2 regions of the Flexivirga lutea genome follow, and region 1 is predicted to be linked to the other one. Evidence: predicted binding sites of a transcription regulator. Region 1 holds the regulator's gene; the other holds the start of a gene.
What was found. The regulator LexA, encoded in region 1, represses DNA repair genes until DNA is damaged. The targets are predictions, from matches to a motif close to TCGAACANNTGTTCGA.
Positions count from the first base shown of each region.

Region 2: the regulator LexA is predicted to act here: its motif matches at 5,731-5,746, upstream of ACYVBN_RS00130 (HNH endonuclease signature motif containing protein).

Region 1 is NZ_BAAGZB010000001.1:769,821-781,027, forward strand. It holds gene ACYVBN_RS03690 (ComEC/Rec2 family competence protein) at 1-184, shown strand, start outside; gene ACYVBN_RS03695 (LysR family transcriptional regulator) at 200-1,120, opposite strand; gene ACYVBN_RS03700 (GOLPH3/VPS74 family protein) at 1,244-1,909, shown strand; gene ACYVBN_RS03705 (SIR2 family protein) at 1,933-2,778, shown strand; gene lexA (transcriptional repressor LexA) at 2,868-3,584, opposite strand; gene ACYVBN_RS03715 (hypothetical protein) at 3,905-4,363, shown strand; gene nrdR (transcriptional regulator NrdR) at 4,651-5,151, shown strand; gene ACYVBN_RS03725 (vitamin B12-dependent ribonucleotide reductase) at 5,260-8,172, shown strand; gene serA (phosphoglycerate dehydrogenase) at 8,267-9,463, shown strand; gene ACYVBN_RS03735 (MalY/PatB family protein) at 9,453-10,598, opposite strand; gene ACYVBN_RS03740 (AAA family ATPase) at 10,741-11,207, shown strand, end outside.
Region 2 is NZ_BAAGZB010000001.1:16,874-28,080, forward strand. It holds gene ACYVBN_RS00105 (MFS transporter) at 1-438, opposite strand, end outside; gene ACYVBN_RS00110 (polysaccharide deacetylase family protein) at 720-1,961, shown strand; gene ACYVBN_RS00115 (diacylglycerol/lipid kinase family protein) at 2,039-2,911, shown strand; gene ACYVBN_RS00120 (DUF1330 domain-containing protein) at 2,942-3,253, shown strand; gene ACYVBN_RS00125 (hypothetical protein) at 3,499-3,699, opposite strand; gene ACYVBN_RS00130 (HNH endonuclease signature motif containing protein) at 3,956-5,446, opposite strand; gene ACYVBN_RS00135 (isochorismate synthase) at 5,925-7,196, opposite strand; gene ACYVBN_RS00140 (class I SAM-dependent methyltransferase) at 7,277-7,990, shown strand; gene ACYVBN_RS00145 (geranylgeranyl reductase family protein) at 8,077-9,390, shown strand; gene ACYVBN_RS00150 (NADH-quinone oxidoreductase subunit A) at 9,434-9,799, shown strand; gene ACYVBN_RS00155 (NuoB/complex I 20 kDa subunit family protein) at 9,811-10,365, shown strand; gene ACYVBN_RS00160 (NADH-quinone oxidoreductase subunit C) at 10,362-11,123, shown strand; gene ACYVBN_RS00165 (NADH-quinone oxidoreductase subunit D) at 11,120-11,207, shown strand, end outside.

The sequences.
Region 1 (11,207 bases):
CGAGCGCGCGGTGCGCGCGCCCATCGCGGTGATCAGTGTGGGAGCACACAACGACTACGGCCATCCTGCGCCGCGCACGCTCGACCTGTTGCGCGACAGCGGCTCGACGGTCGAGCGCACGGACCGGGGCGGGGACGTGGCGATCGTCGCGCGCGACGGTGTGCCGCTGGTCGCCCGGCCCTGACGAGCCACCCGGTGCTCAGGAGCAGACGTTCTTGGACCGCGCTGCCTCGCACAGGGCGTCCAGGGTGGCCGACACCGCAGGCACGCGTTGCAGGTCCGGCGTGGTGACGGCATACACCGCCCGGCGTGACGCCGGATCCATCGGCACCGTGACGACACCCGGATTGCCGGCGGAGCGGCGGATCAGGTCCGGCACCAGCGCGACCCCGAGGCCCTCGGAGACCAGCCCGAGCACGGCGACGTAGTCCTCGGTCTCGAACGCGACGTCGGGATTGAATCCGGCCCGCTCGGCCAATGACAACAGGTGGCCACGACAGCGCGGGCAGCCGGCGATCCAGGGCTCACTCGCCAGGTCGGCGAGCTTGACCTTCCGGGACTTCGCCTTCGGGTGGTCCAGCGGCAGCGCGAGCCGCACCTCGTCGTCGAGCAGTTTGCGGGTGACGAAGGAGTCGATGTCCTCCTCGCCGCGTGCCAGGTCGGTGCCCTCATAGGCGAACGCCACCGCCACGTCGCACTCCCCGGAGCGGAGCGCGGCCAGGGATTCGGGCGGCTCGGCCTCGGTGAAACTCACCTGCACGTCGGGGAACCGTTGCTTGACCAGCGCCAGCGCTCGCGGCACCAGCGTCGAGGAGGAGGAGGGAAAGGCCATCAACCGCACGCGGCCCGCCCGCAGGCCCGCGATCGCCGCCACCTCCGACTCGGCAGCATCCAGTGCTGCCAGCACCGGGCTGGCGTGCCGCGCCAGCACCTGGCCCGCCTCGGTGAGCCGCACACTGCGACCCAGCCGCTCGACCAGGACGGTGCCGGTGCGGTCCTCGAGGCGACGGACCATCTGCGAGATGGCCGGCTGTGAATAGCCCAGCGAGGCGGCCGCGGCGGTGAAGCTGCCGTGGTCGCTGATGGCCTTGATGACCCTGAGTCCCGCCGCATCGATCATGATCACGAGGATAACAGCGGGTTATCCACAGGGACGAATTTTCCGTGATTGCTAATCCTTGCGACGGAGTTTGTCCGTCCGCGGATGGATCTGTGGCGAGCGTGTGCGACGTACTGTCGGTGAATGCTGATCTGTGCGGAACTTCTGCTCATGGCGACCAGCCCCGAGGGTGGCCGGCTGACCGGACACGCTCCACTCGATCTGGCACTCTCCGGGGCGGTGCTGTGCGAGCTGGCGGCATACGAGCGGGTTGCGGTGCAGGGCGGCCGGCTCGTGGTCATCGATGGCCGGCCCGGGGGCGACCCCCTGCTCGATCACGCGCTGGCCGTGTTCGTGCAGAAGGCGGGCAAGAAACCGGAACGCGCACTGCCCGCGCTGGCCAAGGGGATGGCCGACCGCGTCTACCACCGGCTGGTCGCCGACGGCGCGGTCCGGCACCAGCCGGGAGGGTTCCTGCGCCCCGAGAAGCATCCGGTCGTCGACCTGGCTGCTCGCGCGACCCTGCTGGACGCCGCCGGACGCGTCCTCGCCGGCACCGCCCGGCCGGATCTGCACACCGGGTCCACGGTCGCACTCCTCGGCGCCGCCGACGCGGTGACCAAGGTGTATGACGCCCGGCAGTTCGGCGTCTCAGGGCGGGAGCTGACCAGACGTGCCAAGGCGGTGGGCGAGCAGGACTGGACCGCGGGCGCGGCGGCGGCGGCGATCAAGAGTGCACAGGCGGCCACGAACGCTGCCCTGATCGCTGCCACCACCGCTGCCACGAGTGCCGCGATCGCGGGTAGTTGAACCGATGTGAGAGCTTTGCCGTTGTGGTGGCCCGCGATCTGACAACCGACCTGACAGCCCTGGCCGAGTTGGTCGCCGGCGGTGGGGTGCTGGCGCTGACCGGCGCGGGGCTGTCCACCGACTCGGGGATCCCCGATTACCGGGGCGCTGACGGCAAGCGCCGTTTCCAGCCGATGACGGCTCAGGAACTGCTCGCCAGCCCCGCCGCGCGGCGGCGTTACTGGGCCCGTTCGTATGTCGGCTGGCCGCGTTTCGCGGCGGCCGAGCCCAACGACGGCCATCGTGCCGTGGCCGCGCTGCAACACGCCGGATTGGTCGGTCCGGTGATCACCCAGAACGTGGACGGACTGCACCAGGCGGCCGGTGCCCGGAACGTGGTCGAGTTGCACGGCAGCCTGACGCACGTGGTCTGCGTGCACTGCGGCGAACGCTACGAACGCTCGACGGTCGACGCCTGGCTGCAGTTGGCCAACCCCGACTTCGACCGGTCGGCGGACGGTCCGTTGCGACCCGATGGGGACGTGGCGATCGCCGAGTCACTGATCGGCGGATTCCGACTGGTGCATTGCGTCGTCTGCGGTTCGGACCTGCTGAAACCCGACGTGGTGATGTTCGGCGAATCCGTGCCCAAGCCTCTGGTGGAGCGTTGCTTCGCGCAGGTCCACGCGGCACGTGCGGTCCTGGTGCTCGGCTCGTCCCTGGCCGTGATGTCGGGCTATCGATTCATCCGCCGCGCCGTCCGGGAGCGCATCCCGGTCGCCGTGGTCACCCATGGCTGGACGCGCGCGACCGACGAGGAGGTGTCGGTGCGCGTCGATGCACCGCTGGGTGAGACGTTGACGGCGCTCGCCGCCGCGCTGACCGGCTGAGCTGTTCCGATCCACGCCTCACACGAAGATCGGGGGCCGCCGCGACGTATGCGGAGGAACGCAGCGGGGGAGAAACGTGGTGGGGTGGTCTAGACCCGGCGCAGGACCGCGGTGACCTTGCCCAGGATCGTCGCATCGTCACCGTCGATCGGGTCGTAGGCGTCGTTGTGCGGCATCAGCCACACCTTGCCCCGGGTGCGCTTGAACGTCTTGACCGTCGCCTCGTTGTCGAGCATCGCCGCCACGATGTCGCCGTTGGTCGCCGTGGGCTGCTGGCGCACCACGACCCAGTCGCCGTCGCAGATCGCCGCATCGACCATCGAGTCGCCGACGACCTTCAACAGGAAGAGGTCACCTTCGCCCACGATCTGCTTGGGCAGCGGGAAGACGTCTTCCACGACCTCCTCGGCGAGGATCGGACCGCCCGCAGCGATCCGCCCCACGACGGGGATGTATGACGCCTCGGGTCGTGCGTCGCCCAGCCCGGTCTCGTCGACGCCCGACTCCTCGGCGCTGCGTACGCTCGAGCCGCCGCGGTAGCCGCGGGTGTCGGTGCCGTCCGGGTCGATGACCTCCATGGCTCGGGGGCGGTTGGGGTCGCGGCGCAGGTAACCCTTGCGCTCCAACATCGTCAATTGGTGCGCCACCGAGCTGGGACTGGTCAGGCCGACCGCGTCCCCGATCTCGCGCAGGCTCGGCGGGTAGCCGCGCCGGTCCACGGAATTGCGGATCACCTGCAGCACCTTGCGCTGCCTGGTGGTCAGGCTCTCTCCGGCGCGATCGGGAAGTTCGTGCACCTGTGCCATCGCTGTCATCTCCTCCTCGGCGAACAGTTCGCTCGAAGCGGCCGGCGAGCGTCCGTGCGGACCGTGGTCCGTGCGGTGAGTGGGTGCTGGATGTGGAGCTGGATCGGCGCCGGCTGTCGGTGCTCGGTGCTTGCCTTGGCTTCGTGAAAACAGCGTATGGGTTTCGGACACAGTTTCCAAACATCTGTACGACGCGTGTCTCGACGATGTCGAACGTCCGTGCTATACATCCGACAGGTGTCCGATCGCACGCTTGTTCGGGCCAGGTCCGTCGCAGGGACGGTGCGCATCCGGTCGCGCCGAGGTTTCAGGAGGAAGAGATGAGTGCAGTGGCACCGTGGGACGTCATGGTCGACCCGCCGGCCGATCGAGCCCCCGAGCCCCCCGAGGTCCCCGAGGGCCGTGGGCGTCGTCGGCACCTGCGGGTGGTTCCGACCGGCCAGGCGGCCAGCGGCGGTGGCGAGCGGGTCGGCGTCCGTGTCGACGCGGCGGATGGCGCAAGCGGGCTGCGGTTGACGGCCCGCGGTCGCCGGTTGCTGGTGGCGCTCGTCGCTGTGGTCATGCTGGTGGGCGGGGGAGCGGCGGCCCGCGCCTGGGCCACCACCTCCGCGCCGGTGACGCACACCGTCACCGTCCACGACGGCGAGACGCTGTCCGAGGTGGCGCACCGCGCCTACCCGTCGATGCCGGTCGCCGACGCGGTCACCAAGGTGGCCCTGGCCAACGACCTCAACGGCCTGCAGGTGGTGGCCGGACAGCAGCTGCGGTTGCCGCGCTGAGTGATTGCAGCGGTGTCCGTGCGCCGCCCCGGTGAGGGACGTGACGCGCGGGTTCCAGGCGCCTGACCAGGGCGTTTCGCGGCATGGCGGACGGCTCTTGCACTTGTGGTGGGACCGGCCTAAGATCCCTATATCTAGTAGTTACACCGATGGGATTCGTCCACATCTAGTCCACATGCCAGAGCGCGTTGTCCCCAGATCGTCCACCGTTCACCCACAGCTTCGTCCACAGGGTGCGGGTCCGTGGCGGCGCATCGTGGGCGGCGTTCCCGGGAGAGGAGTCGACCGTGCATTGTCCGTTCTGCCGTCATGACGACAGTCGCGTCGTCGACAGTCGCACGAGCGAGGACGGCACCTGCATCAAGCGTCGCCGGCAGTGTCCCGACTGCGGTAAGCGCTTCTCGACGACCGAGACTGCGAGCCTCACCGTCGTCAAGCGCTCGGGTGCCAGCGAGCCGTTCAGCCGCCAGAAGGTTTTGGTCGGTGTGCGCAAGGCATGCCAGGGCCGCCCGGTCAGCGAGGACCAACTCGCGCTGCTCGCGCAGGAGGTCGAGGAGTCGATCCGCGCCCAGGGGGCGGCCGAGATCGACGCGCACGACGTGGGTCTGGCGATCCTCGGCCCGCTGCGCAGCCTGGACGAGGTCGCCTATCTGCGTTTCGCCTCGGTCTACCAGGCCTTCGACGACCTCGAGGACTTCGAGGCCGCCATCGCGCTGCTGCGTGCCGAACGTCCGGCGACGGGCGTGGAGCCAGATCACGCCGCGGGCCGCGAACCCGCCGGCGACTGAGGCACGTTCCACGTCAGTCCGCAGCACCACGGCAACACCACTCACCACACAGCAACAACACATCCCGCAGCACAGTCGACCGCCTTCGGGCGGGAAAGGAAGTTGGACATGACCGACACGGCAGACGCGGGCTCGAAGGCGCGACGCGGCAGCGGCGCGCGCAAGGGCCTGACCGTCGAGCGCATCTTCACCACGCCCGGGGTGCACCCCTATGACGAGGTCACCTGGGAGCGGCGCGATGTCGTCCAGCAGAACTGGAAGACCGGCGAGACGATCTTCGAGCAGCGCGGTGTGGAGTTCCCCGACAGCTGGTCGCTCAATGCCTCCACCATCGTCACCACCAAATACTTCCGTGGCGCGGTCGGCACGCCACAGCGGGAGAGCAGCCTCAAGCAGCTCATCGACCGGGTCGTGCTCACCTATGTGCGCGCCGGCAAGGAACACGGCTACTTCGCGACCGACGACGACGCCGAGATCTTCGAGCACGAGCTGACCTGGTCCCTGCTGCACCAGGTGTTCAGCTTCAACTCCCCGGTCTGGTTCAACGTGGGCACCAAGTCGCCGCAACAGGTGTCAGCGTGCTTCATCCTCTCGGTCGACGACTCCATGGACTCGATCCTCAACTGGTACAAGGAAGAGGGCTTCATCTTCAAGGGCGGCTCCGGTGCCGGCCTCAACCTCTCCCGCATCCGCTCCTCCAAGGAGCTGCTGTCCTCCGGTGGCACCGCCTCCGGGCCGGTGTCGTTCATGCGCGGTGCGGACGCGTCCGCAGGCACCATCAAGTCCGGCGGCGCCACCCGTCGCGCGGCCAAGATGGTCGTGCTGGACGTCGACCACCCCGACATCGAGGAGTTCGTCGAGACCAAGGCGCGCGAGGAGGACAAGATCCGCGCGCTGCGTGACGCCGGCTTCGACATGGATCTCGGCGGCAAGGACATCACCTCGGTCCAATACCAGAACGCCAACAACTCGGTCCGGGTCACCGACGAGTTCATGCGCGCGGTCGAGGAGGGCACCTCGTTCGGGCTGCGCGCCCGCAATACGGGTGAGGTCATCGAGGAGATCGACGCCCGCAGCCTCTTCGACAAGATCAACAAGGCCGCCTGGGAGTGCGCCGACCCCGGCCTGCAGTACGACGACACCATCAACGCCTGGCACACCAACCCGGAGACCGGCCGCATCACGGCGTCCAACCCGTGCTCCGAATACATGTCGCTGGACAACAGCTCCTGCAACCTGGCGAGCCTCAACCTGCTGAAGTTCCTGCGTGAGGACGACACCTTCGACGCCGCCACCTTCCGATCAGTCGCCGAGTTGGTCATCACCGCGATGGACATCTCGATCTGCTTCGCCGACTTCCCGACCGAGTCGATCGGTCAGACGACGCGTGACTACCGCCAGCTGGGCATCGGCTACGCCAACCTCGGCGCGCTGCTGATGGCCACCGGCCACGGGTACGACTCCGAGGGCGGCCGGTCGCTCGCGGCAGCGATCACGTCGCTGCTCACCGGCGCGTCGTACAAGCGCTCCGCCGAGCTCGCTGCGATTGTCGGTCCCTACCACGGCTACGCGCGCAACGCCGAGGCGCACCAGCGGGTCATGCGCAAGCACCAGGCTGCCAACGACGCGGTCCGCACCCTCGACGCGATGGACTCGGAGGTCCACCGTTATGCGACCAAGGCGTGGGCCGACGTCGTCGAGCTGGGTGCGCAGCACGGCTACCGCAACGCCCAGGCCTCGGTGCTCGCACCGACCGGCACCATCGGCTTCATGATGGACTGCGACACGACGGGCATCGAGCCGGACTTCTCGCTGGTCAAGTTCAAGAAGCTGGTCGGCGGCGGCTCCATGCAGATCGTCAACCAGACGATCCCGCGGGCGCTGAAGAAGCTGGGTTACCAGACCGAGCAGATCGAAGCGATCGTCGAGCACATCGCCGAGCACGGTCACGTCATCGACGCGCCCGGCCTCAAGCCCGAGCACTACGAGGTCTTCGACTGCGCGATGGGTGAGCGTGCCATCGCTCCGATGGGCCACGTGCGGATGATGGCCGCGACCCAGCCGTTCCTGTCCGGCGCGATCTCCAAGACCGTCAACCTGCCCGAGACGGCCACCGTGGAGGACATCGCCGAGGTGCACCTGGAGGGCTGGAAGCTCGGCCTGAAGGCGCTGGCGGTCTACCGCGACAACTGCAAGGTCGGTCAGCCGCTGTCCGACGGCAAGAAGTCGGCCAAGGCCGCGGAGGCGGAGCCGGAGAAGGTCGTCGAATACCGCCCGGTCCGTCGCCGGCTGCCCAAGCGTCGCAAGAGCGAGACGACCTCGTTCGCGGTCGCGGGCGCCGAGGGCTACCTCACCGCCGGCACCTACGAGGACGGCAAGCTCGGCGAGCTGTTCCTGAAACTCGGCAAGCAGGGTTCGACCCTGGCCGGGATGATGGACGCCTTCTCGATCGCCATCTCGGTCGGCCTGCAGTACGGCGTTCCGCTCGAGACGTATGTCGAGAAGTTCACCAACCTGCGGTTCGACCCGGCCGGCATGACCGATGACCCGGACGTCCGGATGGCCCAGTCGATCATGGACTACGTCTTCCGCCGGCTGGCGCTGGACCACCTGGACTTCGAGACCCGGTCGTTCATGGGCATCCACACCGCCGAGGAACGCGCCCGCCAGCTGGAGACCGGCTCCTACGCCGCCGTGGAGGACGCCTCGGAGGAGGACGTCACCGACGAGTTGGAGTCCTACTCCCAGTCCGTCGGCGCGACCACGCGCCGCGAGGACTCCGCACCGGAGGCCACGTCCGGCTCGAACGCTGACGCCGCTGAGGCCGACTACCGGTCCGGGTCCGGGGCCGCCGACGCCCGCGCCGTCTCCGGTGAGATCCACTCCTCCGCGGAGTTGCTGGAGCGTTTCCAGGGCAAGGCCGCCGACGCACCGATGTGCATGACCTGCGGGACCAAGATGCGCCCCGCCGGCTCCTGCTACGTCTGCGAGGGCTGCGGCTCGACCAGCGGCTGCAGCTGATACACCGACTCCGGCACGTCCGGCATGCGGGCACCACGCCCGAATGCTGGACGTGCCGTGAGTCGCCGACCCGGCCAGTGGGAGACTGCGCCTTGTGAAGGCGCTGCTCCTGGAAAGCATCCACCCGTACGCCGAGTCGATCCTGCGTGAAGCGGGGTTCGAGGTAGAGACCCGCACCGGGGCCCTCGACGAGTCCGAACTGATCGAGGCGCTGCAAGGCGTCGACATCGTGGGACTGCGCTCCAAGACCGAGATCACGCCTACCGTCCTGGAGAAAGCGACGGGGCTGACCGCGATCGGCGCGTTCTGCATCGGCACGAACCAGATCGCGCTGGACGAGGCCGCCGCGCGCGGCATCGCCACTTTCAACGCCCCCTTCTCCAACACGCGCAGCGTCGTGGAGCTGGCGATCGCCGAGATCATCGCGATGGCGCGCCGCCTCACCGAGAAGGACGGCTCGCTGCACGCCGGCGTCTGGGACAAGAACGCCAAGGGTTCGCACGAGATCCGCGGCCGCAAGCTGGGCATCGTCGGCTACGGCAACATCGGTTCGCAGCTGTCGGTGGTCGCCGAGATGCTGGGCCTGCAGGTCTACTTCTACGACACCGACGACAAGCTGGCGATGGGCAACGCGCACCGGTGCGACAGCCTCGACGAGCTGCTGGAGACCGCCGAGGTGGTGACCCTGCACGTCGACGGCCGCTCCGGCAACGCCGGCTTCTTCGGCGCCGACCAGTTCGCCACGATGCGGCCGCGGTCGCTGTTCCTCAACCTCTCGCGCGGCTTCGTCGTCGACTACGACGCACTGCGCGAGAACCTCCTGTCCGGCCACATCGCGGGTGCCGCCGTCGACGTCTTCCCGACCGAGCCGAAGAAGCGCGGCGAGTCCTTCTCCTCCCCGTTGCAGGGCATCCCTAATGTCATCCTCACCCCGCACATCGGTGGCTCCACCGAGGAAGCGCAGGAGGACATCGGCCGTTTCGTGGCCAGCAAGCTGCGCGACTACATCGACCGCGGCACCACCACCCTGAGCGTCAACCTGCCCTCGCTGACCCTGGAGGGTCGCCCCGGCGGCGGCCGGCGGATCACCCACCTGCACCGCAACACGCCGGGCGTGCTGGCCAAGGTCAACAGCATCCTCGCCGGACACGGCGTCAACATCGAGGGCCAGCTGCTGAACACCCGCGGCGAGAACGGCTACGTGGTCACCGATGTCGCGCAGTTGCCCGACGCCGCGATCACCGAGCTGCGCGAAATGCCCGAAACCATCCAGCTGCGCGTCATCGGCTAAACCCCGCGATGCGGTTGGCGATCTCGCCGATCACCGCGTGCGACGTCGCGAGGGTCAAACGCAGGAATCCCGCAGTGCCGCAGGCGGTCCCGTCGGTGCCCAGCACGCCGGTGCGGCGGCCCACCTCGGCCGGTGCGATGCCCGCGCCGCGCAGGTCCAGCCAGTGGATGTAGGTCGCCGCCGGAGGCGTGTACCCGATCGAGGGCGCGTCCGCCATACGGCCGGCGAACAGATCACGGCCGCGCTGCAGGTAGTCGACGAGGCCGTCCAGGTGCGCCACTCCGTCCGGCCCGTATGCCGCCGTCGCCGCGACCGCCCCCAGCGGTGAGGTGCCGTGCCGCACGACGAACGGCGATGCCGCCCAGCGGCGCCGGTGCTCGGCCGAGGTCATGATCAGCTGCGCGCATGCCAGGCCCGGCAGGTTCCAGCCCTTCGATGCCGACACCGCGGTGACGGTGTGGTCCGCGGTGCGCTCGTCCAGCGATGCGTAGGGAAGGTGGTGGTTGCCGGAATAGACCAGCGGAGAATGGATCTCGTCGGAGAAGACCGTCGAGCCGGTGCGTTCGACGACGTCCGCGATCTGCAGCAGCTCGTCACGGGTCGCCACCTGGCCGGTGGGGTTGTGCGGATTGATCAGCACCAGCAGTCCGCCACCGTCCAGGGCCGCGGCGAGCCGCTCGGTGTCCAGCACGAAGCGGCCGCCGACCAGGTCCATCGGCACCGTGCGCAACTCGGTGCCGACGGCGCCGGGAAGTTCGAGGAAGGGCATGTATGCCGGGGTCGGCAGCACCACCGGGGTGCCCGGGTCGACCAGGTGGCCCAGGGTGAAGGCGAAGGCGCCGAGCACGTCGGGCAGCAACTGCACGTGTGCGGGATCGACCGACCAGCCGAAGCGCCGCTGCTGGAAGGCCGCGCACGCGGCGGCGGTCTCCTCGCTCACCGGGGTGGGAAGGTAACCGGTCAGTCCCCGGTCGACCGCGCCGGCGATGGCGTCCCGCACGACGGGCGCGAGCGGCAGGTCCGACTCGGCGATGAACGCCCCGAGCTGATCGCCCTCGGTCACCGACCACTTCACCGAGCCGCGGGCCCGGAACTGGTCGACATCGGTGCTTTCCATGATCTCTTGGATGCCCACGACCTCGAGGCTAGTGGCATCCGCGGCTACGCCGTGCGGTCGCCATACGGGAGTTGCGCACAGCGCGCCGGGCGCGACGGCCCATCCCGTAATCTGGACGTTCGGTCCCTTCCCTCAACCGACTCCGGAGCTGTCAACCACCGTGGCCCTCGCCGACATCACCCGAGACGACGTACTCGCCGCACTCCAGGAATGGCAGTCCCAGGGACGGGAGTCGTTCCTGGCGGCATACGGATTCGAGCAGGACGTGGAGCACGTCCTGCACGAGGCCGGCGCCGTCTATGACGCCCCCGCGATCGCGGCGGCCGCGCACGGTTTCGCACGCGCCGAGTTCGGGCCGCTGACGCCCGTGTCGTTGCCGTCGGCCGACGAGGTCAGCCGTCATCTGACCGCACTGGGCTTCGAGGTCAAGCGCGCCCAGCGCTCCACCACGCCCAGTCCCGGGCGGCAGCGTGACCTGCGCCGGTGGCGGGCGACATACGAGCTGATCAAGGTGGCCGCCAACAACGACCCCGCGGCCCAAACACTGTGGCACCAGGTGGATTCGCTGCGCGAGGTGCGCGTCGCCGAAGCCCGGGAGCTGCTGCGGACACTGGCCGTCGGCCGTGA
Region 2 (11,207 bases), 750 kb from region 1:
CAGCCGGACCGCCGAGCCGGGGCGGTCGCTGGAGGTGATGATCGGACGCCAGCGGACGCGTGCCAGCGGCCCGGCCTGCGGGATGAAGAAGCCGCCGACCGCGGCCGCGACGGCCGCCCACCCCCACGGGATGCCGCTCTCGGCGGCGATCACGACAGCGATCAGGCCCAGGGCGCTGATGACCGACTGGACGAGCACCACGGATCGCTGGCCGAGCCGGTCGGACACGGCGCCGAGCACTGGGGCACCGGCCGCGTTGGCGACGGCGAGCGCACCCGCCGTGGCACCACCGGCTCCGTAGCTGCCGGTGGTGTGCGCGACGAGCAACAGCACGCCCATCTGGCTCATCGCCAGGGGCAAGCGGGCGAGGAACGCCACGACGATGTAGGTGCGTCCGGTCAGGCCGAAGAGGTGACGGTATGACGCGACGGGTGACACGGGGGAGGCCTTTCGGGTCGTGCAGCGCCCTTCGGGCACTGCGTCGGAGGTCGGCAGAAGCCGACGCGCGACTTCCCGCCTCCAGTCGCGCCGGACCCTTCACTGAACGGGTCCCAGTCTACCGCCGATCCGCCCGGTCACCGACCGCGTCGCTCGTGGCCGGGCGTTCGCCGCGAACGGCGGCGCGGTGCCTTGGGATTCGGGGCCCGGTTTGCGACCGTGGTCACGGACATCGCCGTCTCGGAGGGATGTCCGGCAACCCGAGGGGAGTTGGGGAGCAGATGGCGACGGTTTCCAGGCGGGACGCCCTGGCCGCGGGTGCCGCGGTCGGTGCGGCGGCGGTGCTCGGTGGGTGCGGCATCAGCGGTGGTGGCGCAGGGGCGCGCCATACGCCCGAAGGCGGTCGGTCGTCCGCCGGGACGCCGCATGCGTCCACCTCGTCGTCCCCGGCCGTGCGGCTGATCGGCGACGGCTCGACGTCCGACACCGGTCCGCAGCCGCACCAGCCGGTCGCGCAGCGCCTGGTGCCGGGACAGACGCCACCGCAGTTCGTGGTGATCTCCTGGGACGGTGCCGGCGAGATCAGTGGGCTCAACCTGCTGTCCCATTTCCGCGAGGTGGCGCGCGACACCGGTGCCTCGATGACGCTCTTCCTGTCCGGTCTCTTCCTGCTGCCACGCAGCCACAAGGATCTCTACCACCCGCCGCGGCACCGGGTCGGCGCCTCCGACATCGGCTATTTGGAGGACGAGGACATCCACGCCACGATCCAGAACATCGGCGAAGCCTGGCGCGAGGGCCACGAGATCGGCACTCATTTCAACGGTCATTTCTGTGGGCCGCGCGGTGTGCAGCAGTGGTCGCCCGCCGACTGGAAGAGCGAGATCGAGCAGGCGAAGTACTTCGTCGAACATTGGCGCAGCACCACCGGATTCACCGACCTGCCGCCGCTGCCCTTCGACTACGACAAGGAACTCGTGGGCGGCCGCACGCCGTGCCTCGAGGGTGCGGACAACCTGCGGGTCACGGCGTCGAAGCTGGGCTGGCGTTACGACAGCAGCAAGACCGGCATCCAGATGTGGCCGTCGAAGGATCGCAATCTGTGGGATCTGTCGATGCAGTCGATCCCGTTCGCCGGGCACACCGGGCAGGTGATCTCGATGGACTACAACATCATGTACAACCAGACCGGCGGCACCACCCGCGGCACACCGTCGCGGCGCCCCGGCTGGCAGCAGGAGGCGGTGGACACCTACCTGGCCGGTTTCCGGCGCGCCTACGACTCCAACCGGGCACCACTGATCATCGGCAACCACTTCGAGGGCTGGAACGGCGGCATCTACATGACGGCCGTCGATCAGGTGATGCGCAAGATCGCCACCTACCCGGACGCCCGCATCGTGTCCTTCCGGCAACTGGTCGACTGGATCGAGGCACAGGACCCGGCGGTGTTGGCCAAGCTGCGAACGGTGCCCTTCGGTGTTCGACCGCCGGGCGGATGGAAGCAGTTCCTGGCGGCCTAGCGGCGTGGCGGTCTTGCGTGCGGCGAGTCGCGCACTGGATGCTGAGGTGAATCTCTCACTCCTGGAGGCGATGTCCGGTGCGGTCCTTCCACGTGATCGCCAACCCGTTGTCCGGCGGCGGACGCGCCGTGCACATCGCACGTGACGTCGCCGCGAACCTGGGCGACGCCGGCGGCACCGTGCGGATCACCTTCTCGCCCGGCATCGAGATGGCCGAGAGCCTGATCCGGGACACGGCGGCCGCGGGGGAGATCTGCGTGCTGGTCGGCGGCGACGGCATGGTCAGCAGCATGGCGGGCCCGCTGCACAAGTACGACCTGGTCGCCGCGATCGTCCCGGGCGGTCGTGGCAACGACTTCGCGCGCCAGCTCGCCATACCCGAGAACATCCACGACGCAACCCGATTGGCGGTGGGCGGCGTCGAGACGAAGGTCGACGCCATCGAGGCGGAAGGCCGCGTCGTGGTCGGCAGCGTCTACGCGGGCGTTGACGCACGCGTGTCCGAGCTGGTCAACGCCGGCGCCGGGCGGCTGCCGTCGGCGGCGCAGTATCAGCTGGCGTCGGTGCGCGGACTGCTGCAGTTCAGTCCGCGGCACTACCGCGTGCAGGTCGACGACGAGACCTTTGACTATCGCGGATTCACTGCGATCGCAGCCAATTCCGGCTACTACGGCAGGGGCATGCACATCGCTCCGGACGCCGACGTGCGGGACGGACTGCTCGACGTGGTGATGGTCGGCGCCGGCAACCGGTTGAAGTTCGTGCGCTCCCTGCCGCAGCTCTACCGTGGCACCCACGTGCGCAACCCCGAGGTCAGCGTCCTGCGCGGGCGCACCGTGCGGATCGAGGCCGAGGGCGTCGAGGCGTATGCCGACGGTGATCCGCTCGCTACGGCGCCCGTGACCGTGCGGGTGCTGCCGGGTGCGCTGCGCCTACTGTTGGGGCCCTGACCACAGTTCGACACCGAAGAAGGAATGCAGATGGCTGCCAAGGGTTCGGCAAAGGGCTACTGGATCGCGCGCGTCGCGGTGCACGACGACGCCGGGTATGCCGAGTACGTCGCAGCGGCCAACCCCGTGTACGCCGCTTTCGGCGGCGTCCCGATCGTGCGCGGAGGTCGTTTCGACATCAGCGAGGGCGAATCGCGGGCGCGCAACGTGGTGATCGAGTTCCCGAGCTACCAAGCAGCGATGGACTGCTACAACTCACCGGGGTACCAGGCTGCTCGTGAGCTGCGCTTCAAGGCCGCTGAGGGTGAGGTCGTCGTGATCGAGGGCGCCGAGTTGTCGTGATGACAAGCCGGTGGCTTCCTTGTTTCCGGAGGACGTAGATCACCGGCACGAAGCGGCCAAGAAACTGGTGCGTTGACCACTGGGCGCTGGCTTCGGTCAACCGGTAGACGGGTTCGCCGTACTCCGCGCGCCACCGGGTGCCGACGACCACCTTCTCCGTGATCGCGTGGTGGTGTCGCCGCCAGGCCCTACTTCCTGTATGGCGGTCGCTGCGCGGTCGACGTGCTATGGGACGGGATCGATACCTAGGCGGAGAACCCGAACTGCTCTGCCAGCCGAATCAAATGTCTGGCGTCGCGGCATCCGACATCCAGCGCGTGCCCGCCGGTGACGTGCCGGGCGGCGACGTCGAAAAGCTCGTCCGGGCCGGCCGGTTCGACGAGGTCGATGTCCAACTGGTCGAACAGTCGCCAGCTTCTTGGGTGGTAGATCTCGGACATTTCCACACGGACAGCATGCCGGGCCGCGACTCGGATCTGCGCGACCTTCGACTCCCCGCCGATCGGACTTCGGTCCGTTCCCCTTGTCGTTGGCGAAATCGTAGGTCTGCACTTCCATTCGTCCGAGACTCATGTTTGCTTCGCGCCCTGACGATCCTCGATCTCTGAGGAGGCCAGCTGCGTCCTTCGCGCGTGAGCGCCAGTCGATCAGATTGAGGTACCACCGACATTTTCGAAGTCTGGATCCCGTTGTGGGGTGGGGCTATTCGCCGGGGACGGTGGTGTAGGTGCGGCCGGACGGGCTGGTCCAGGTGCAGACCCCGTCGGCCGTCATGGCGACGTGCCAGTGTTGTTCTTGTTTGGTGCGGTGGTGGTGTCGGCACAGGCATTGGAGGTTCCAGGCCGCTGTGGTCCGGGCAGGCCAGGGGACGACGTGGTCGATGTCGCACCAGCGAGCAGCCCGGGCGCATCCGGGGAACCGGCAGTGCCCATCTCGAGCGCGGACGAAGTCGGCGAGCCGGTGACTGGGCCGGTATTGCGTTTCATTGGTTTCCACGGTGACGCCGGTGTTCGCGTCGACCAGGGCGCGGGTGATCGTCGTGCCGAACGAGCGAGACATTTCGCAGATGACGGCGGCGGGAATGACTCCGACGCCGGGCACGATGGCGTCACCCAGCAAGGCGGTCGAGACGCCGGGCTGCGTCGCTGCTGCGGGCGGTCGGCTCGGTTCAGCCCGCCACCATGCTGGCGGTCCGTCGTCGCCGTCGTCCCGATCAATGGGTTCGTAGTCGTCGAATACGTCGGGCGGGTAATCGTCGGGATCAGGCGGCCACAAAGTCTTCATCAGTTCGTTGAACTCGATGTCCAGGTCTAGTTGCGACTTGACTCGTACCCCGGTGGGCGTGATGGATCCGGCTCTGGCTGCGGTGGGGCGGCCGTGCGGCAAGACCGTGAGACCGGTGATCGGGTGCGCGAACGCGGCAGGCCAGAACGCCGCCCCCTGCCCGACGCGCGGTGCTGCCGACGCTGCGTCCCCGCTGCTTGGGCTGGTGGTGTCTGCTCGGACGTGGACCGGGACGTGGATGAGCAGTTTCGTTGCCACGGTGGCATTGCCCAGGGCCAGGTCGGCGAGGGCATCGGCGCGGCATTCGGCCAACGTCTTGTCCGTGCTGGTATCCGCATGCACATCCCGGGCGAGCTGGTCGAGCGCCGACATGAGCTGCGCAGCGATTGCCGAGTCCAGGATGGCGTGCAGGTGGGTCAGGCCGGGTTCGTCGTCGGGGTGGGTGAAGACCCCGACCCGGTCCCGGCGTCGTTTCGTGGCGGCCTTGTCCGCAGCGACCTGGTCCACGGTGCGCAGGATGCGTTCGGTGCGGTGCCGCAATTGCCGGTTGGACTGCCGCGCAATCAGCTGCACGTTCTCTTGCACGACGGTTGCTGCCTGAGCACTGTCGTCGTCGGGGTGGACGTCACCGAGCAACGCGGTCTCCACTGTCCGCGCCACATCGATTGTGACCGGGTGCCCGTCGTCGCCGAGCTCTTTGACGGTCCGCCCGATGGCTCGGTGGATCGAGGCCAGCTTGGCGGGCTCGAGTTCTCCGGTGCCGACCCTTGCGAACAACCGCGGGGTCCGGGTGATCATGTCGGCGGCTTCGCTGACCCGCCCGACGGCCTGCCCGGACGTCCAGCCCATCAACGGGCCGATCTCGCAGCCGATGAACTCGTCCTGATGTGTCCCGATCGGGTGCGCCACCGCATGCTCTCGGAACCCTGACGGGGAGGTGTGGTCCGGGAAGCGTACGGGCTCGATCGCGGCGACCTGGGCGAGCCGGGCCGCCTGCACGCGACATTCAACACGTACTGGGCGGCGGCAATCTGCTCCAGCAACTCGTCCTTGCCCGGCGTGATCGCATCCAGCCGGGTGTCCTCGAACGCGGACACCAACAACTCGAACGCCGCCCGGATCTTGCCAGCTGCGGCCAGCCCATCACCTGCTGGTGTCTGGTCTGTCGGTGTCCCTCCCATGCACCAAGTCTACCGAACTGGCGTTCGAACTACAAGGAGCCCGATGATCGAATATCCTTTAGAGTCAACGGCTTTCCCCTCGCCGACGTAACCTCGACACGCTCGGCCACCACGAAGACCCGATGCAGCGATGGCGAGCACGCGGGCGACCACACCGACACGAAAACCCTTGTGGCTCAGCTCGACCGACGTGCATCAGGGATCGCCTACTCGGCCGAGGCGCCGCAGCCGAGCGCCTGACGCATCGGCACGAGTTTCGCGTCGGACTCCCTCAGCTCGGACTCGGGCTGCGACCCGGCGACGATCCCGCAACCGGCGAACAGCCTGATCCGGTGCGGTGTTTCGAGTGCGCCGCAACGCAGCGCGATGCCCCACTCGCCATCTCCCGCGGCATCCAGCCAGCCGACGGGTCCGGCATACCGGCCGCGGTCCATCCGCTCGAGTTCGGCGATCAGGTCGCGTGCGGCGAGCGTCGGCGTGCCGCACACGGCCGCGGACGGGTGCAGCGACGCGGCGAGCGTGAGCGACGAGACGTCCTCGTGCAGCACGCCGGCGACGTCCGTCGCCAGGTGCATGACGTTCGGCAGGTGCAGCACGAACGGCGACTCCGGCACGTTCATCGACGAGCAGTGCGGTGAGAGCGCGTCGGCAACCGACCGCACCGCGTACTCGTGCTCCTCGAGGTCCTTGCTGGACCGCGCCAGCGAAGCGGCGAGGGCCAGGTCGTGCTCGTCGTCGCCGGTGCGCCGGATCGTGCCGGCGAGCACGCGCGAGGTGACCAGACCCTTCTGCCGGCGCAGCAGCATCTCGGGGGTCGCGCCGATCAGCCCGTCGACGCTGTAGGTCCAGGTGTTGGGGTAGGAGTCGGACAGGTTGCGCAACAGGTAGCGCGGGTCGATCTCGCTCGCGGAGCGGACCACCACGTCACGCGCCATCACCACCTTGTCGAGCGCGCCGGACTGGATACGATCGACCGCCGAACCCACGGCCGCGGTCCATTCCGCGTCGGTCAGCGCACCGCTGCCGACGGCGGACACGTCCGGGGCCGCCGGACACCGGCCGGCCTGCAACCTCGGCGCGCCGGGCAGTTCGGCGGCCGTGCTGATCGTGGTGATCCAGGCGACGTCGTTGCGCCGGCCGACGACGACCTCGGGCACGTGCAGCACGCCACCGGCGGCGGACGCCGCCGCGAAGGCGAACGACCCCACCGCGATGAGGCCCGAGCCGGGCAGGTCCACCTCGGTGCGGACGACCGCGTCGCGCACGATGCTGCGCCACCACTGCTCCGCGTCGGCGAACCGCGCCGTCCCGTGCGTCTGTATGGCGGCGGCGGTGCCCCACCCCACGAAGCCGTCCCCGTCGCGCAGCCAGCTCACCGGCGCCTCGGCGCCGGCTGGGATCAACGAGACCAGATCGCCCGGGTCGGGGATGCGCCGCGAGCGCACGACCAGTGCGGGATGGGATTGGGGCAACGGCATGGTCACGAGCGGCCACCTTACGCCGCCGTCACCGGTCGGCCCCCGTCCGCGCCGTCTCGGCATACGGAAGAATGCGCCGTATGAACCGTGCGAGCTTGGAGAAGCAGCCCCGTGACGTCGCCACGATGTTCGACCAGGTGGCGGCGCGGTACGACATCACCAACGACGTCATGTCGATGGGGCAGGACCGGCGCTGGCGCAAGGTCGTGGTGGAGTCGGTCGCGCCCCGTCCGGGCGACCTGATCCTGGACATCGCGGCGGGCACCGGCACCAGCAGCGAGCCGTTCGAGCGCCTGGGTGCGCGCGTGGTGCCGGCCGACTTCTCGCTAGGCATGCTGCGCAAGGGCAAGCAGATGCGGCCGCAGATGGCCTTCACCGCGGCCGATGCGATGCAGTTGCCGTTCGCCGACGGGGTCTTCGACGCGGTGACGATGTCCTTCGGTTTCCGCAACGTCCACTCCACCGAGGAGGCGCTGCGCGAGTTCCGGCGGGTGACCAGGCCCGGCGGCAAGATCCTGATCTGTGAGTTCTCCACGCCGACCAACGGTGCGTTCCGCAAGGTCTACAGCGAATACCTGATGTCCGCGGTGCCCCGGGTGGCCCGCAAGGTCGGCTCCAACGCCGAGTCCTACGTCTATCTGGCCGAGTCCATCCAGGCCTGGCCCGACCAGGCCGGCATCGCGTCGCTGATGCAGGACGCCGGCTGGGAGTCGGTCGAATGGCGCAACCTGACCGGCGGCATCGTGGCGCTGCACCGGGCGACCAAGCCCGCCGCCGACTGGATGACGACTTAGGTTCGCCTCAGTAGGTTCGCTGACCTGGTTGGGAATACAGTGCATGGGTTAGTGAAGACGTTCACAAGCTAGAAAGATTCACCCGAGTGAGCCTCCCCGGCGTTAGCCCTGCCCTGGACGAGAACGCCGACGTCATCGTCGTCGGCGCCGGCCCCGGTGGATCAGCCACAGCCGCTTACCTCGCAATGGCCGGTCTCGACGTGCTGTTGTTGGAGAAGACCCACTTCCCCCGGGAGAAGGTCTGTGGCGACGGTCTGACCCCGCGAGCCGTGCGTGAGTTGATCACGCTCGGCGTGCCGACGCCCGAGGCGGACGGCTGGATCAAGAACAAGGGCCTGCGGATCATCGGTGGCGGCATGCGGTTGCAGCTGGACTGGCCGGACGTCGCGAGCTTCCCGCCATACGGCCTGGTGCGCACCCGCCAGGACTTCGACGACATCCTGGCCAAGCACGCCGTCAAGCACGGCGCCCGATTGCGCGAAGGCGTCAACGTGGCCGGCGCCATCCGTGACGAGCGCACCGGCGCGATCGTCGGTGTCGAGGCCAAGGAGATGGGCGAGAACGACCGCCCGACCGGCCGCACGCTGACCTTCCGCGCGCCGCTGGTCATCGCCGCCGACGGCAACTCCTCCCGGCTGTCGCTGGCCATGGGCCGCGACAAGCGCGACGACCGCCCGATGGGTGTCGCGGTCCGCGCCTACTACACCAGTCCGCGGCACGACGACGACTACCTGGAGTCGTGGCTGGAGCTGTGGTCGCAGGACAAGAACGGCAAGCGGGTGCTGCTGCCCGGCTACGGCTGGATCTTCGGTGTCGGCGACGGCACCAGCAACGTCGGGCTGGGCATCCTCAACACCTCCAGCGCGTTCGGCAAGACCGACTACAAGGACGTCATGCGCCGGTGGGTGGCCACCATGCCGGAGGAGTGGACCTACAACGAGGAGACCATCACCGGTCCGATCCGCGGGGCGGCGCTGCCGATGGGCTTCAACCGGCAGCCGCACTACGCCGACGGCCTGCTGCTGGTGGGCGACGCCGGTGGCATGGTCAACCCGTTCAACGGCGAGGGCATCGCCTATGCGATGGAGTCCGGCCGGCTGGCAGCCGAGGTGGTCGCGCAGGCGTTCGGCCGCGCCGACGACGCCGGACGCGAGCGGGTGCTGCAGTCCTACCCGAAGGTGATGAAGGACGCGCTCGGTGGTTACTTCACCGTCGGCCGCTACTTCGCGCAGCTGATCGGGCACCCGGAGATCATGCGCTTCGCGGTGCGCTACGGCCTGCCGCGCAAGACGATGATGCAATTCTTGTTGAAGGTCATGGCCAACCTCGGCGACGAGCACGGTGGCAAACTCGATGACCGAGTGATGTCGATGCTGTCACGGGTGGTGCCCGCAGCATGACCGTCTCGGCTCGAACAGCGACGTTCGGAAGGACTCGTAAGCAATGAACTACTCCTACGCCCCGCTGTTGTTCTTCGCGGGCATCGGCGCCGCGTTCGCCATCTTCTCGGTGCTCGGCGCGAGCTCACTGGCCGGCCCGAAGCGCTACAACCGCGCCAAGGTCGACGCCTACGAGTGCGGCATCCAGCCGAGCCCGCACGCCGAGGGCGGCGGCCGCGTGCCGATCAAGTACTACCTGACGGCGATGCTGTTCATCATTTTCGACATCGAGTCGGTGTTCCTCTATCCGTTCGCGGTCTCGTTCGACCGGTTGGGACTCTTCGCGCTCATCGAGATGGTGCTCTTCGTCGTGACCGTGTTCGTCGCCTACGCCTTCGTGTGGCGCCGCGGCGGACTTGAGTGGGATTGAGGTCTACGGACATGGGAATCGAAGAGAAGCTGCCTGCGGGCTTCCTGCTGAGCACGGTGGAGCAGGTCGCCGGCTACATGCGCAAGAGCTCGGTGTGGCCGGCCACGTTCGGCCTGGCCTGCTGCGCGATCGAGATGATGGCGGTCGGCACCCCCGACTACGACATCGCCCGCTTCGGCATGGAGCGCTTCAGCGCCACGCCCCGGCAGGCCGACCTGATGATCGTCGCCGGCCGGGTCAGCCAGAAGATGGCGCCGGTCGTGCGCCAGGTCTACGACCAGATGCCGGAGCCCAAGTGGGTCATCTCGATGGGCGTCTGCGCCAGCTCGGGCGGCATGTTCAACAACTACGCGATCGTCCAGGGTGTCGACCACGTCATACCGGTGGACGTCTACCTGCCGGGTTGTCCGCCCCGGCCGGAGATGCTGATGAACGCGATCCTGGAGCTGCACCAGCAGATCCAGAACAGCAAGCTCGGCGTCAACCGGGTCGAGGCCGCACGCGCCGCCGAGCGCGCCGCGATGGAAGCGACGCCGACGCATCAGATGAAAGGCCTTCTCGCATGAGCGATGAGAGGAAGCCCGACGAACCCAGCGCGGAGGCGACGACCACCGACGCGGTGACGCCGAACGAGCTCGTCGAGACCACCACCGTGGGCGAGCCGGTCAGGATCGCCGACCGGCACGGGATGTTCGGTTCGTCCCTCGGCAACGACACCAGCGGGTACGGCGGGCTCAACCGCCCCGTGCTCTTCCCCGGCACCGCGAGCAAGCCCTACGGCGGCTACTTCGACGAGCTGACCGACGCCTTGCAGGCCGGCCTGACCCGGCGCGGCGGCGACTACGACGTCGCGGTCGAGCGGGTCGTGGTCGATCGCGGCGAGCTGACCCTCTTCGTGGCACGCGAGCACCTGCCGCTGGTCGCGCAGGCGCTGCGCGACGAGCCGGCGCTGCGTTTCGAGCAGTGCCTCAGCGTGAGCGGAGTGCACTACCCGCAGGACACCGCCCGCGAGCTGCACGCCGTCTACCACTTCATCTCGATCACGGGCGGCAGCAAGCGGGTGCGCGTCGAGGTCGTGGCACCCGATGCCGATCCGCACATCCCGTCGATCGTGGAGACCTACCCGGGCGCTGACTGGCACGAGCGCGAGACCTGGGACATGTTCGGGATCATCTTCGACGGCCACCCGGCTCTCACCCGCATCCTGATGCCGGACGACTGGCCCGGTCACCCGCAACGCAAGGACTACCCGCTCGGCGGCATACCGGTGGAGTACAAGGGAGCCACGGTGCCCCCGCCCAGCGACAGGAGGTCGTACAAGTGACTTCGACAACCGACGCGTATGGCGCCACCACCCACGACGTCGACGACGAGACCCCGGTGCTCAACGCCGTCGGCGGCGACTGGG